DNA from 3 places in the Anoxybacillus sp. PDR2 genome. Region 1 is predicted to be linked to each of the others. Evidence: riboswitches for the same ligand, from Rfam matches in the RefSeq annotation. Region 1 holds a riboswitch; each other region holds the start of a gene.
The links. A riboswitch is a leader RNA that binds a small molecule or an ion and turns the genes downstream of it on or off. The one in region 1 is predicted to bind S-adenosylmethionine.

Region 1 (5,538 bases):
TATTCTTGAGGAGAGATGACATAGCTAATATTTTCGACTCCCAGTTTTTCCGCCGTTTCCTTCGCTACGTCAATCTCGCTGAATCCTTCACGCTCAAAGCCAACAGAAAACGTCTTAATGTTGGGATGAAATTGCTTGGCAATCGAAGCAATAAGCGATGAATCAATTCCTCCTGATAAAAATGATCCGACAGGCACATCGCTGCGCATATGCACCTTCACCGAATCAAATAATACCTCGCGAATTTCTTTTACAAGCTCATCTTCAGATTGAACAACGGGCTGAAAGTTCGCTTTCCAGTAGCGATGGATCGTCAATGGTTCGCCAACTTTCTTTTTGATATAGTGGCCAGGCTCCAGCTTGCGGATTCCGGCAGACATCGTCATCGGTTCAGGGACATATTGAAATGTTAAGTAGTGCTGCAATGCTTCATAGTCAAGTAAATCATTTTCTATCGCATGCAAAATGCTTTTTTTCTCCGATGCAAAAAAGGTGCGGTCTTCCTCTTCCATATAGAAGAATGGCTTGATTCCAAAAGGATCCCGAGCGGCAAAAACCGATTTTTCTTCCTTGTCCCAAATGACAAAGGCAAACATGCCGCGCAGCTTTTCGACCGCTTTTTCTTTTTCATGGCTATATAAAGCAATAATGACTTCTGTATCGGAGTGGGTCGCAAATGGATATCCTTTTTGCAATAATTCATCACGCAGTTCAATATAGTTGTAAATTTCACCGTTAAAAATAATCCAATATTTTTCGTTTTCATACGATAACGGCTGATGACCAGCTTCTAAATCGATAATGCTGAGACGTCTAAAGCCGAAATGAACATGTTCATCAAAAAAATATCCATCATCGTCAGGACCGCGATGAGTAATCATGTCATTCATTTCTTCAAACGTTTTTTTCCATTGTTCATCAAGTGTTTTTGGATGATCATGGACACAACCTATAAAACCGCACATGCCGTTTCACCTACTTCTTTATATTCAACTCGAAAATTATACCACAGATTTGGACATTTGGAACGTTACATTTATTTTAACCATTGATTACAATAAATTAGTCGAACCTTATCAACATTCGTTGCAAATCAAACAGAAAAGAGAAAGAGAGCTACATATTCATGTAACTCTCTTTTGATGCCTTATCACTTCGCCAATGCAAGAGCCTGCTCTTTTAACGCTTCCGCTTTGTCTGTGCGCTCCCATGGAAGATCCACATCCGCGCGGCCAAAGTGACCATAGGCCGCCGTTTGTTTGTAAATCGGACGGCGCAAATCAAGCATTTTAATAATGCCAGCAGGACGAAGATCAAAGTTATTGCGCACCACTTCAATTAAAATGTCTTCAGATACCTTTCCTGTGCCAAATGTATCAATGGCGATGGACACTGGTTTTGCCACGCCGATTGCATAGGCTAGCTGCACTTCGCATTTTTCAGCAAGGCCAGCAGCGACAATATTTTTAGCGACATAACGCGCAGCATAGGCTGCCGAACGGTCAACCTTTGTCGGATCTTTTCCTGAAAACGCGCCACCGCCGTGGCGAGCATAGCCTCCATATGTGTCAACAATGATTTTACGGCCTGTTAATCCAGCGTCTCCCTGTGGACCGCCGATCACAAAACGACCTGTTGGATTGATAAAGTATTTTGTATTTTCGTCGATTAATTCCGCTGGAACAACTGGTTGAATCACATGTTCTTTAATATTGCGCACGATTTGCTCCTGCGTAATTTCTGGATGATGCTGTGTCGAAACAACAATCGTGTCGATGCGTACCGGCTTGCCATTTTCATCGTATTCCACTGTTACTTGCGTTTTGCCATCTGGACGCAAATACGGCAAAATATCTTCTTTGCGCACTTCTGAGAGACGGCGAGCTAATTTGTGCGCCAGCGAAATCGGCAGAGGCATAAGCTCTTTTGTTTCATTGCAAGCAAATCCAAACATCAATCCTTGGTCGCCCGCGCCAATCGCTTCGATTTCTTCGTCAGTCATCTGACCTTCACGCGCCTCTAATGCTTGGTCAACACCCATGGCAATATCAGGTGATTGCTCGTCGATCGATGTCAATACTGCGCATGTATCAGCATCAAAGCCAAATTTCGCACGAGTATAACCAATTTCGCGAACCGTATCGCGAACGATTTTCGGAATATCCACATATGTGGATGTCGTAATTTCTCCGCTCACTAATACAAGACCCGTTGTTACGCTTGTTTCGCATGCTACGCGGGCATTTGGATCTTTTGCTAAAATCGCATCTAAAATCGCGTCGGAAATTTGGTCGCAAATTTTATCAGGATGGCCTTCTGTAACAGATTCAGAAGTGAATAAACGGCGTTTGGCTGACATTCGTTGTTTTCCTCCTCTTATGTTCATGTTTGAGAGACGCCGCCTTTTGCGCCTCTGATCACTGAAAAATTGATACGGCACTCATTCCCCCGCTTATATAAACGAAAAAACCTTTCCTTCGATATCGAGGAAAGGTGATTTGCTTTCATATCGCGCCTTTCACTCTTATCGTTCAAGGGCTATGCCTTGCCACAGGTTAGCACCATTTCACATGTATAATTGTTGTGACGGTTGCTGGGTTTCATTGGGCCTGTCCCTCCACCAACTCGGGATAAGAGTAACCGTTCAATATGTTATCATAGCTTAATCAACAAAAAAAAGTCAACATGATTCGGCAAAATTTTTTCATGTTGCACAGGGTAATTTTCTCCATATGTATTTGCAACAAAATAGACAAAAAATAAACGTGAAAAATTACGTTAAATAGTATGGACTAATTATTTAAATGTGTTATACTAATTTCAGGTTTATAACTTTACAAAAAGGTAGGTTTTGTAGATGAGCATTGTTGATGTTACCAATAAGTTGAATATACTGCTCCAACGGCAAAACATACAGCAAAATTTGTCTGTTTCTCAACTAGTAGAAAAAGTTCTTGAGCGCAAAGAAGGAATGCTGACAGCGACTGGCGCGGTTGCCACTACAACTGGAAAATATACGGGACGTTCACCAAAAGATAAATATATTGTAGCAGAAGCCTCCACAAAAGAAAAAATCGATTGGGGCACAGTTAATCAACCGATTTCCGAAGAAGTCTTTGATCAATTATATCATAAAGTCATCGACTATTTAATGCAAAAAGATGAGATATTCGTATTCAAAGGCTTCGCTGGAGCTGATCCGGCCTATCGCCTGCCTATTCAGGTTATCAATGAATTTGCTTGGCACAATTTATTCGCACATCAGCTTTTTATCCGTCCGACACAGGAAGAGCTGGAAACACACGATGCACAGTTCACAGTCATTTCCGCACCAAACTTCAAAGCGGATCCAGCTGTCGATGGAACAAAATCAGAAACGTTTATTATCATTTCGTTTGAACGCCGCATCGTGCTCATTGGCGGTACTGAATATGCGGGAGAAATTAAAAAATCCATTTTCTCTGTGATGAATTTCCTTCTTCCAGAGCAAAACATTTTACCAATGCACTGCTCGGCAAACGTCGGTCCAGAAGGAGATGTCGCACTATTTTTCGGATTATCAGGAACCGGAAAAACGACGCTTTCTGCCGATCCGAAGCGCCGTTTAATTGGAGACGATGAACATGGCTGGTCCAATAGCGGAGTGTTTAACATTGAGGGCGGCTGCTATGCAAAATGCATCAATCTTTCACGTGAAAAAGAGCCGCAAATCTTTGATGCGATCCGCTTTGGCGCTGTACTGGAAAACGTCGTTCTAGATGAAAACACACGCATTCCTGACTACGACAACGCAACGTTGACCGAAAATACGCGCGCAGCGTATCCGATTCAATCGATCGACAATATTGTTGATCCAAGCGTCGCTGGCCATCCAGCAACTATCGTGTTCTTGACAGCTGACGCATTCGGCGTTTTACCGCCAATCAGCAAGCTTACAAAAGAACAAGCGATGTATCATTTCTTGAGCGGCTATACAAGCAAATTGGCTGGCACAGAACGCGGCATTACGTCACCGCAAGCAACGTTCTCGACTTGCTTTGGAGCTCCGTTCCTACCGCTTCCAGCAACACGTTATGCAGAAATGCTCGGCAAAAAAATCGACGAGCATCAAGTACAAGTGTTTTTAGTGAATACAGGCTGGACCGGTGGGGAATACGGAGTCGGCAGCCGCATGAAACTGCAATATACGCGAGCAATGGTGCAAGCAGCCCTTGAAGGCGAGTTGAACAACGTCGAAACGGTACAAGATCCAATTTTTGGGTTGCAAATTCCGGCGCATGTTCCTGGAGTGCCTGATGAAGTATTGCTTCCAAAAAATACGTGGGCTGATCAAGAAGCATACGAGCAAAAAGCAAAAGATCTTGCCGCAAAATTCCGTGAAAACTTCAAAAAATTTACGAATGTCGATCCAAGCATTGAAAAGCTTGGCGGACCAATTGCTTAATATTTAGGGGGCATCTTCCGTCGTGTAGATCCCCCCTTTTTTTGTACATGTAGCAACCCTAAAACTTGCATAACCTCTCCCACCTCCATTTCGTTAAGAGGGAGAAGACTTCTCGGTCCATGTGTTAAAATTCCTCTTCACCCATTTTGGTCCTGATTATATGGAAAGCCGCTTACCAATAACTTGGACCAAGCGGCTTTTCCATATCTTTTAAAATAGGGAGCGTCCCCACGACACCCATTCCCCGCTATCGGGATCAATCGATGCGAGACGGAGCCAGCCGTTTTTCACTTTTTGAGAAAAAGGCAAGTGCTCGGTGAGCAAACGCTCAATATAGTAACGCGGCGCTTCAATGACAACAAGCAATCGAAGCGGCGAATGAAATAACTCCTGATCCGAAGCGGCTACGGACTGCCAAGGCAGCCCAGTAAGCAAATCGCTGGCGTTGCCTTGCATCACTCCAATCCCGGAAGTGACCGTCTGCGTCGTTTTGCTGCCGCTTCCGTAATAGTGAGGGGCAACGGTCGATGCGTAATATTGCAAATTAATCCATTGTCCTACTGTAGCCGGTCCGCTGATAATGCCCGAGAGAAGCTCACCAGTAGGATCTTGTCGCCAATCGTAGCTGTGTAAAAATACTCTTCCATCGAGATGGCAATGCTTTGTTCGGCTACGGCTGCCAATTACAAACGCGGCATTTCCCGCAAGCCCCCATTCCGGGCGAATTTCACTCCAGTCAACAGCCCGACGCTGTACCTCCGCTACCGCATCATTTGGTCTTTTTCCAATGGACGGCAATTTTGCACAACGCTCCTCATTCGCATTCCGGCTTACTTTAGGAAGCACGCTTTCTACTAAGTGGAACGCCTGCTGTGCTGATTCTGATAACACCGGAATTTCAATCCAGCGCAGTTCATCGATCGTTGTCACATGCTCTGCAGCCACAAATACGGTTTCATCTGGAATGACGATGCCGCGTTGCGCAAGTCCCTCGCGTACTTCTGGCAAATTGCCAAGAGCGGCAAACACTCGGGCATTAAATGCTCCCGCTGCTCCGCCACATGCGCCGCAATCGAGCGAAGAAGCATACGGAT
Region 2 (5,538 bases), 1.8 Mb from region 1:
AAGGATGTCCTCGCCGTATGTGCGTCGCTCTCTTTCTTTTCGTTGCTGAGTCCGTCCAACCATATGATAAATCATCTCTTCGATTGACAGCTGGGCAGCATCACCTTGATGGACGACGGAACCATCGCGCAGGATGGTTACCTGATCGCAAATTTCCTTCACCTCTTTGAGCTTATGAGAAATATAGATAAAGGAAACGCCTTGATTTTTTAATTGTTTCATAATCGAAAAAAGGCGTTTTGTTTCTACCTCGCTTAAGGCGGCTGTCGGTTCATCCAGAATAATGTAACGGGCAGAAGAGAAAAGCACTTTCGCTAGTACAATAAGCTGTTTTTCATGCAGCGTACACTCGTGAATCCGTTTATCAAGCGGAAGCGATAGCCCGATTTGCTGCAGTACTTGGGCTGCCCGCTGCTTTTGCTTTTTCCATGAAAGGAATGGATGGCGGGCGGCATGGACCAAATCATCAGCCACAATATTTTCATAGACTGTTAAAAAGGGGAATAGCGCTGTGTCGACTTCTTGAACCACTAAGCCAATGCCGGCCTTCTTGGCGGCCGCCGGATTTGGAAAGTTGACGTCTGTGCCGTCGATCGTGATAGTTCCCTCATTGGGTTGAAGATCTCCAGCTAAAATTTTCATTAATGTACTTTTTCCGGCTCCATTCATTCCTAAAAGGGCGTGAACTTCCCCTTTCTTTACATGGAAATTCACGCCATTTAATACGGTCACGCGATCGAACGATTTATAAATATTGTTCATGAAAAGCCCGCTCATTTTGTTTTCCCCTGTTCTTCTAATGTTTTCATCCATGGAGAGAGGGCGACGTTGGATTGACCCCAGCCAGTAATGTATTGATGCAGATCTCCCATTGTTACTTGCTGATTAGGCAAGTCTGTCTTTTTCACCAGATGTGGCTCGAGAGAATAAATACTTGGCGTTTTCTCACCTGCAATTTTTTGATAAGCAAACCGTACTTGGACTCGGCCGACTTCGGCAGGGTCAGTCGCGGTTGTTGCTACCCATGGGCTGTCTGGCTGCTGAATCATTTGCAAATCTTCATCGCTTAAATCAATGCCGTATACTTTGATTTCGGTACGGCCCGCCTGTTGAATGGCTCGTGTGGCTCCTTTCGCAAATTCGTCCCATGTAGCGAATACAGCATCGATATCGCCTTTGTTCGGATATTTTTTCAAAATCGCTTCCATTTGCGTTTGTGTGTCTAATGCTGTATTAGAGCTGGCATTGCCGAATTTAGCAATTTCTTTAATGCTTGGATACCGTTTTTTAAATGCGTCATAAATGACATAACGCCGTTCCATTGGTGTAAAACCACCGACCCAGATGGTAACAATTTTTCCTTCGCCATTTAAATCTTCTGCTAATGTTTTTAATGTTTTCCAAGCAAGGCTATAGTCATCTTGGTCAATGACGGTTACGCCGGGAATATTTAAGTCGTTGTCAAAAGCGACGACAGGAATGCCTTTGGCCACCGCTTTTTCAACCGGCCCTTTTAATGCGTCGGCTCGTCCGTGGTCCAAAAGGATGGCATCGACATTTTGCGTGATCGCGGTTTCTACATATGAAGCCATTTTCGTTAAGTCGTTATCAGCATTGTAAACTTGTACTTCTCCGCCAAATTTCTGCACTTGATCTTTTACGCCAGCAATATATTGAGAGGAGAAGGTACCGATCGAAAATTGCATAATGGCCGCAATTTTAATGGGTTTTTTTAATTGATTTGGAATAGCGGCCTGCTCAGCGGAAGCGGATTCATTGGCTGTATTGTTCGTCGCCTTCTGTTCCGTGTTTTCTTGTTTAGCCGCTGGTTTAGAGCTTACAGCATCTTGTTCATTGGTGCAGCCTCCGAGCATGATGCCGAATAACAATAGGATTGCCAACAAAAATGTTTGTCGTTTTTTCATCGCTTGATTTCCTCCTTAAACAAAGCTGTCAGCACGCTTTCATAATGGCCGCTTATGATTCCTTTTTCAGTAATAATGGCTGTAATCAGCTCGTGAGGCGTCACATCAAAAGCAGGATTGTATACTTTTACTCCAGGAGGAGCGATTCGTGTTCCTGCCAGCTCGGTTATTTCTTCAGACGGACGCTCTTCAATCGGAATATCTGCCCCTGTCTTAGTCGATAAATCAATAGTGGACAGGGGAGCCGCTACATAAAAAGGAATGTTGAATGCTTTAGCGAGCAATGCCAAGCCAAATGTACCGATTTTATTGGCGGTATCTCCGTTTGCGGCAATGCGGTCAGCACCGACGATGACAGCTGTGATGTCTTTTGTCTTTATAGTTTGTGCTGCCATATTATCAGTGATCAGCGTTACATCAACGCCTGCTTGCATGAGCTCCCATGTCGTCAGCCGCGCTCCTTGCAAAATGGGTCTTGTTTCGCAAGCATAGACATGCAGACGAATTCCGCGTTCTTTTGCCAAATAAAGGGGAGCAAGCGCGGTACCATACCGAGCCGTAGCGATTGATCCAGCGTTGCAGATGGTTAAAATGCGATCTCCCTCTTGAAAAAGAGAAAGGGCATGTTCACCGATGGAGCGGCATGTGTTCTCATCATCGCTTTGAATACGGATTGCCTCATGAACCAATGCTTTTTTGGCATCGGCGACAGACGAAACGTTCGCAATGCTGGCCATCAAGCGGTCGAGCGCCCAAAATAAATTGACGGCTGTCGGTCTGGCACTTGCCAAATAATCACGATCCTTTTTCAGAAGGTTGCGAAAATCTTCGAGAGAATTCGTTTGATAGCTGTGTGCCGCTAAAGCAAGACCGTATGCAGCTGTGATGCCAATCGCTGGAGCACCGCGAACCTTCAATGTGGCAATTGCATCCCACACAGATTGAATATCTTTTAATTCTAAATATTCAGTCTCATTTGGAAGCTTTTGCTGATTTAAAATGGTCAAATGTGTGTGATTCCATTCAACAGAACGCGGAATGGAGAGCAATGAATCCATATTCTTCTTCCTTTCGTTTAATGAGTGGCAGCAAATGTTTGAAAGAACAAAGAGCGTATTTGTTGCACTTCATGGATCGTCTGGCGATGTAAAATCAGTTGTCGCCCGAGCTGAAGGGCAAGCTGTTTGGCATGGATGCGCGTAGGTTGATCTTCGATTCCGTCAAGATCGGCGACATGGGCTAAGCCGATCGTGCGCCGGATGATTTCACAACCAGCAAAACCGACCGCATCGATGAGCGTTTGCTGCCGCACGTCTTGCAACAATCCTTCAGTTTTTGCATACGGTTCTACATTATGCTGTTCCCAAAGGGCAGCAAACGTGTGCGTAAATACATTCCATGTTTTTTCGATGTGAGCCAATAGCGGCTCATGTTCTGAACGGGACAACGCATTTAGGAGTAAATTGGCAAAAAATTGGCCGATATCAAACCCGAATGGGCCGTAAAACGCAAACTCAGGATCAATGACTTTTGTTTCTGTGTCGCTTGCAAAAATGCTTCCAGTATGTAAATCCCCATGAATGAGCGCATCGGCTTCCGTTAAAAATTTCCGCTTGAGTTTTGCTACTTCAAGATGAAGCGCATCGTCATTCCAAAGAGCCTCTACGTCACGGCGCAACTCCTCTTCAAAATTATTCGTTTCATGGTCGAAAAACGGATCAGTAAAGACGAGATCTTCGGTAATTTTACATAACTCTGGATTGATGAAATTTTGCTGCAGCTGTTTTTTCTGCTGCTGGTTCATGCCAAAGTCCGATGTGTAAAATAACGTTTTAGCGATAAACTCTCCAATGTGCTGGGAAAGAAGCGGATATGTTTTTCCAGCAATGAATCCTTTTCGAGCAATTTGCAGATGCGATAAATCCTCCATCACGGTAATCGCTAATGACTCATCTGAGTAGTATACCTTTGGCACGTATTGCGGAACGTAGTCGGCAAACGTGCGCAACGCATTGCTTTCAATGACAGCCCGCTTAAGCGTAAGCGGCCAGCTTTCACCGACCACTTTTGCATATGGTAGCGCTTGTTTAATAATGACTCCTTTCTTTGTTTGGGGATCGAATACATGGAACACAAGATTTAAGTTACCATCGCCAATTTCTTGACAAATGAATGGTGTTCCTTCCGGAAATAAGCCTAATCGAGCAGCAAGTGCAACCGCTCCCGATTCCGTTAAAGGCTCGTAGACGGATTGTTTAGAATGTGTCATCATTTGTACCCTCCTTATCATTCACTCAATCAATGAAACAATGAAAAAACCTCCTTCGCTTTTCGAAAGAGGTTTGAAGTCGGCTTCTCCCCTCTTATCTCTCAGCGTGTTGCTGCAAGAATTAGCACCGTGCTTAACGTTGGTTAAGTCGGTTGCCGGGCTTCATCGGGCTCGTCCCTCCACCTGCTCTTGATAAGAGTTTGTTCGGTTTTATTCGAATGTTTTTAACAATGCAAAACTTTTTTCAATTCGCTTGATTCGAATCATACATTCGATTTGCCAGTTTTGTCAACTGTTTTTTTGAAAATTTTTTTCGGCCGAAATATAGTGCTCAGGTCGGCGGTCTTGGAAAATAGGAATTTGCTTTCGAACTTCTTTCACTTTTGACAGCTGGATTTCGGCCATAAGAGAGCATGGATGTTCATCGGCTTCGGCGAGGATGACTCCCCATGGATCAATGACAAGTGAATGGCCGGCAAATTGATTGTTCGGATCTTTTCCAGCACGATTGCAGGCGATTACATAGCATTGATTTTCAATCGCGCGCGCTTGCAAAAGGGTTCGCCAATGTTCAAGGCGGGGCTGTGGCCATTCGGCGACCACAAACAATAACTCTGCGCCTTGGGTTGTATGGGCGCGAATCCATTCAGGAAAGCGAATGTCATAGCAAATGACTCCCGCGCACAACGTTTGCTCCAAGGTAAATAAGCCGCTCGATTCACCGGATTGTAAATACAAATGCTCATCCATGAGCTGAAAGAGATGGAGCTTGCTATATTCTCCTACAATGTCGCCGTCTCGATTGACGATGTACATGGTATTGGTGATGCCGGCAGCGGTTTTTTTGGCAATGGAGCCAGCAACAATACAGACGTTGTGCAGGCGTGCGAGCTTGCTAATAAACGATTTGGTATCAGCGCCATTCTCATCAGCAATGTCGTCAAGGCGTGCGAGATCGTATCCGGTTGTCCATAGTTCAGGAAGGACGATGACGTCAACAGAGCTTTGACAAACTTTTTCGATCTCTTGTTGAACGTGGCGTTTATTTTCCGCAGGATTTCCGAAAGCAATATCGAGCTGAAGACAAGCAATTTTTAATGTCATAATTGTTCACCCCAAAAAAATGTCTTTACAATTTAATTTTTACGATATATGATGTTTGACTAGAATTTCAAGAATTTTTTGAGTAGGTGAAGCAATTGAAATCATTTGTCCAATCCGAGTTGTTGCAAAGTCTTCCGAAGCAGTTTTTTGCTTCGCTTGTCGACAAAGTGGGAAAAGTGGTGGCTCAAGGACATGATGTGATTAATCTTGGTCAAGGAAATCCTGATCAACAGACGCCTC
Region 3 (5,538 bases), 1.6 Mb from region 1:
GGAGGAGCTGCACATGACACAGCCGGCAGTAAGCCAGCATATTCAGGCATTAGAGCGCCTCGCAGGAACAAAGCTGATTGAACGAAATAATAAGTATGTAAAGCTGAATAAAGCGGGACAGATTGTCTATCATCATGCTAAAGAAATATTGGGGCTTTATACCCGCATGAACCATTTGCTTGATGACTTAATGAACCGGGCGAGCGGCACGCTCGCGATCGGCGCCAGCTACACTTACGGCGAATATATTCTTCCCCATCTGATAGCACAATTGCGTGCACAATATCCGGACATTCAACCGACCATCACTATTGGCAATTCTCATGAAATCACGGAATTAGTAAGCAATCATCAATTAGATATCGGCATTATCGAAATGGAGATTGAACCGAAAGATGTCTATATCGAGCCATTTGCCGAGGACGAAATGTTCATCATCGCCTCCGCCCATCATCCGTGCGCTCAAAAGCAAACGGCGACAATGGAGGAGCTTTGCCGCGAGACATGGATCATTCGCGAAAAAGGATCAGGCACGCGCAAAGCAACCGATCAGCTATTTGCAAAATCCTACTGTTATCCACGCCAGCTCATGGAGTTTGGCAGTACCCAGTTAATCAAAGAAGCGGTAGAAGCAGGGTTGGGAATTACCTTTCTTTCACAATGGACGGTGAGAAAGGAATTGGCGCTTGGTTCTTTGCGGCAAATCCATATAGATGATGCGCCTTTTGTGCGCCAATTCTCCTTTATTACGCAAAAGACGCCGTTTTACACAAAAGCGATGGAAGTGTTTATCGATATTTTGCGGGAGCAGGGCGCAACCAAAAGCTTTTTGGGCGGGTGATCATAGAAGGACATCCCGCCCATTCCTTCGAACGAAAAAATATGGAGCGGCTGCTTGCCAATCCGCTCCGCTATAAGCTCCATCCTCTCAACTATATATGGGCTAAACGACAAAAAAAGAGAGGAAGGATAGCAAAATCGATGTGATACATATTGCAGCCAACGGGCGCAACGCTTTTGTCCGCAGATCGCGAAGGCTGACATTTAAGCCGAGGCCTACCATCGCCGCTGTCAGCATAAAAGAAGTCAAAGAAGAGAGGCTGTTTAAAAGCGGCTTCGGGATAGAAACGACACTGCCAAATAAGCTTAACAGCATAAAACCGAGTAAAAACCAAGGAAATTCGATTTTCTTTTCCTTCGTGTCAGCGTTCTTCTTTTTTCGCTTCATCCAATACATACATAACAAGCTGAGCGGTAGAAGCAATAAAACCCTCCCCAGCTTCGCCAGCAATGCAAAAGCTAATGCATCCTGTCCGGCCGCCGCACCGGCTAGCGCCACATGCGCCATTTCGTGCAAGCTGATTCCGCACCAAATTCCGTAATACTTATGAGAAACGGGCAGAAATGGCTGAATGAATGTATAAGCCAATGAAAAAACCGTCCCAACCAGCGCAATGATTCCTACCGATATCGCCGTATCTTCTTCCTTCGCCTCTATAATCGGAGCCACAGCGGCAATCGCAGCGGCCCCGCACACCCCTGTTCCAATTCCAAGCAACAGCGATAAAGAAGCGTTCGCTTTGACGATTTTGCCGAGTGCCATCATCATCCAAATGGAAAAAACGATGACGGCCGCATCGCGAAGAAGAAGCCCTAAACCTTGATGAATGACAACGGCCATATTCAGCTTTAAGCCAAACAAAATGATCGCCATCCTTAATAAGTGTTTGGCGGCAAATTGAATTCCAGACCGAAGCGCTTCCGGATAGCCAAAAAAGTGGCGATACATAACGGCCAGCACAATCGCACAGGCGAGCGGCCCTAAATGCTCCAAGCCGGGAATGGATGCGAACGCAAAGCCAAGCGCCGCAAACAAAAAAGAAAAGGCAACTCCTCCTATCCATCTCCAAGCCAAACGGCGATCCGAAGACGGTTGCTTGAAAACAGCCATGATGTCGTTTTTCATTGATGCTTCACCTCTTTATTATAATGGATCGTCCAGATCGCTGACCAATGGTCCTCTTCAGCATATCCCGGTTTCTTTCATAAGTGAAATAATAATTTTCAATAAATACCATAAGTAAATTTTATAACAATCGTCATCTACGCTTGTCTCCGGTCGGGACAACGATGGGTCGTCTGCCGAATAATAAAAAAATAGACCTTCCTTCATGCAACAGCACATGTTTAGAAAGGTCTATTTTCCACAGGCGGTGGTCCATATTCAATTGAAAGAGGCTACCTTCTCGCATGCTCTTAACCTAAGAAAAAGCGGACGTTGGCTTTTAGAATGATCGAGCCAAACTTTCTTTCGCGCTGACATAGGACAATCCTTGTTCAAAGTCGGCAATCAAGTCTTCTGCGGCCTCCAATCCGACACTTAAGCGCAGCAAGCCATCTGTAATTCCTCTTTGTTCTCTTTCCTCTTTTGGCATCGCCGCATGCGACATTTTAGCCGGATACGATAAGATCGATTCGACCGCTCCTAAGCTGACGGCAAACACCGGAATTTGGACATGCTTGACAAACGTACGGACGGCCGCTTCATCTGCTAAGCGAAACGAAAGCACCGCGCCAAATCCCTCTGCTTGGTACCGTTGTACCGAATGTCCCGGATGATAAGAAAGTCCTGGATAGTACACTTCCTCTACCTTTGGGTGCTTCGCTAAAAACGAAGCGATTTTCAGCGCCGCTTGGCTTGATTGCTGTAAACGGACGTGAAGGGTTTTTAAGCCGCGCAGAACGAGCCAAGCATCTTGCACTCCCAATATGGCGCCAAAGGCATTTTGCAGCTTATACAGCCGCTCGGCCAGCTCGCGATCTTTGACAACCGCTAACCCGGCCACCACATCGCTATGTCCTGATAAAAATTTTGTCGCGCTATGCAACACAACATCGACGCCGAGCTCAAGCGGCCGCTGCAATGCCGGAGTCATAAACGTATTGTCTAAAAAGGTTAAACAACCGTTCGCTTTTGCCAGCTTCACAATGCCGCGAATATCCGTAATTTTTAATAGCGGGTTGGAAGGGGTTTCTACATAAATCACTTTTGTATTTGGCCGAATGTGGGAAGCGACTGCATGCAAATCCGTCATATCGACAAACGTGTACTCGATGCCAAAACGGCTTAATACTTCGGTAATCATTCGGTACGTTCCGCCGTATACATCTTCGGTCACGAGCACATGATCCCCTTTGGAAAGCAGCAAAAACGCGGTCGAAATCGCCGCCATTCCCGAAGAGAAGGCAAAGCCGCGGATTCCTCCTTCCAGCTCCGCTATCGTCTCTTCAAGCGCCTCGCGCGTCGGATTTCCAGATCGGCTATAATCATACTTTCCAAACACATCAAAATCCGCTTGATGGAACGTCGAAGCGTGCTGAATGGGCACGCTGACCGCTCCTGTCTGCTCATCCACTTTCCATTTGTTATGCAATAAGTTGGTTTGAAATGAAAATGATTTTTCCATTGCGCTACACCTCTTTCATATTTTCCAAGGCCTGCGACAAATCAGCGATTAAATCCTCCACATGCTCAATGCCTACAGAAAAGCGCAATAAGCGGTTGCATACCCCATTGGCAATCCGAATCTCTTCAGGGATATCGGCATGTGTCTGCGTCGCCGGGTATGTAATAAAGCTTTCAACTCCTCCTAAGCTTTCAGCGAATGTAATGACGTTTAAGCTTTGCAAAAAGCGGTTGACCCACCGCTCTTCACGCAGGCGGAAGGACAGCATGCCTCCTCTTCCTGGATACAGCACATCCGTGACCGCTTCGTGTGATGCCAAAAATTCGCTGATTCTCCGCGCATTTTCTTCATGCTGCCTCATTCGCAGCGCCAGTGTTTTCATGCCGCGAATCAACAGCCATGAATCAAATGGCGACAGGACCGCGCCGATTGCGTTGTGATACTCGGCCAGCCGCTGACAAAGAGGCTCACCCTTTACGACGACGAGACCAGCGAGCACATCATTATGGCCTCCTAAATATTTTGTTGCGCTATGGATGACGAGATCCGCTCCGTGGCGAATCGGCTGCTGGATCACAGGCGTATAAAACGTATTATCCACAATCAAAAGCAGCCCGTGGCGTTTGGCCAGTTTCGCCACCTCGTCGATGTCTGTCTCCTGCATAAGCGGGTTTGTCGGCGTTTCTAAAAAAATCGCCTTTGTGTTTTTCGAAATCGATTTCTCCACTAATTGTATGTCGCGAAAGTCAACATAATGAAACGCTAAGCCGTACTTTCTCCAGCCTCTTTCAAATAGCCGATACGTTCCTCCATATAAATCGGCAGACACTAAAAATTCATCACCGCTTTCAAACAGGGAAAGCACCGTCTGAATCGCCGCCATTCCCGAACTGAATGCATACCCTTGATCTCCTCCCTCCAGTTTAGCAATGGCTTCTTCTACGATTTTGCGCGTCGGGTTTCCGGTACGGATGTAATCAAATCCTGTTGATTGGCCAATTCCCTCATGGCGATAAGCGGTGGAAAAATAGACAGGCGGATTGACGGTTCCTGTCAGCTTCTCGCTTCTGTTGCCAATCTGCGCCAGTAAGGTTTCTACTTTTTCCATCCTTTTTTCTCCTTCCTTTCCTCCAATAAAAAAAGCCTTCTTTAAGAAGAAGACTTTTACAGATCAACAAAAGCGCTTCTTCTTATCTTTCGAATTGAAACCAATTCGCTGGATTTAGCACCTGACCGATATCGGCTGGTTGCTGAAGCTTCACTGGGCCAGTTCCCTCCGCTTCTCTTGATAAGAATGAACGACGATATGGAATTTTCTGATTTTCTATCAATTTACATGATTTTCTGATAATTTGCAAGCTTTTTTTTACTGCGCGGTATATCCTCCATCGATCACAACGGCCTGCCCGGTAATTCCCTTTGCTTTTTCGCTTGCTAAAAAGAGCGCATAATCGGCCACTTCTTTCGTTGACAGCAGGCGCTGCTGCGGCACAAGCGGATAAATGACTTCCTCTAATACATGCTCAAGCGGCACGTGGCGTGCTGCGGCCAAATCGGCCAGCTGGTTGCGTACAAGCGGCGTATCGACATATCCCGGGCATAAAGCGTTCACTGTAATACCGTGAGCGGCTCCTTCTAGAGCAGCTACTTTGGTTAGGCCAATGACCCCATGCTTCGCGCTATTATACGCCGCTTTGCAGGCAAAGCCGACCAAACCGTTAATCGAGGCCATATTGATAATCCGGCCATAACGCTGCTGCTTCATGATGGGGAATATATGCTTTATCGCCAAAAACGGCGCGATAAGCATGACGCGAATCAGTTTTTCAAACGATTCGGAAGGAAATTCTTCAATCGGCGCCACATGCTGCAGCCCAGCGTTATTCACTAAAATGTCAATCCGGCCATAACGAGCAACGGTTTGAGCCAACATTTGTTTGATTTCCTCTTCTTTTGTTACATCACACTTCAGTCCCCATGCATCCCAGCCTTGTGCACATAACGATTCGGCTGCTTTTTGGACAGCCCTTTCATTGATATCACTAAGAACGACTTTCGCGCCATGCTCAGC

Region 2: another riboswitch for S-adenosylmethionine. It lies ahead of mtnK (S-methyl-5-thioribose kinase); the one in region 1 lies ahead of metK (methionine adenosyltransferase).
Region 3: another riboswitch for S-adenosylmethionine. It lies ahead of GRQ40_RS04515 (methionine biosynthesis PLP-dependent protein); the one in region 1 lies ahead of metK (methionine adenosyltransferase).

The regions. Positions count from the first base shown of each region.
Region 1 covers NZ_CP047158.1:3,122,609-3,128,146, forward strand. The annotation lists gene asnB (asparagine synthase (glutamine-hydrolyzing)) at 1-965, opposite strand, end outside; gene metK (methionine adenosyltransferase) at 1,151-2,359, opposite strand; SAM riboswitch class I at 2,522-2,637, opposite strand; gene pckA (phosphoenolpyruvate carboxykinase (ATP)) at 2,858-4,444, shown strand; gene GRQ40_RS15020 (DUF2309 domain-containing protein) at 4,655-5,538, opposite strand, start outside.
Region 2 covers NZ_CP047158.1:1,132,250-1,137,787, forward strand. The annotation lists gene GRQ40_RS05480 (sugar ABC transporter ATP-binding protein) at 1-777, opposite strand, end outside; gene GRQ40_RS05485 (sugar ABC transporter substrate-binding protein) at 774-1,925, opposite strand; gene mtnA (S-methyl-5-thioribose-1-phosphate isomerase) at 1,922-2,983, opposite strand; gene mtnK (S-methyl-5-thioribose kinase) at 3,001-4,194, opposite strand; SAM riboswitch class I at 4,286-4,393, opposite strand; gene GRQ40_RS05500 (carbon-nitrogen family hydrolase) at 4,483-5,298, opposite strand; gene GRQ40_RS05505 (pyridoxal phosphate-dependent aminotransferase) at 5,394-5,538, shown strand, end outside.
Region 3 covers NZ_CP047158.1:924,458-929,995, reverse strand. The annotation lists gene GRQ40_RS04530 (LysR family transcriptional regulator) at 1-841, shown strand, start outside; gene GRQ40_RS04525 (YeiH family protein) at 944-1,951, opposite strand; gene metC (cystathionine beta-lyase) at 2,286-3,467, opposite strand; gene GRQ40_RS04515 (methionine biosynthesis PLP-dependent protein) at 3,472-4,575, opposite strand; SAM riboswitch class I at 4,655-4,762, opposite strand; gene GRQ40_RS04510 (3-hydroxybutyrate dehydrogenase) at 4,834-5,538, opposite strand, start outside.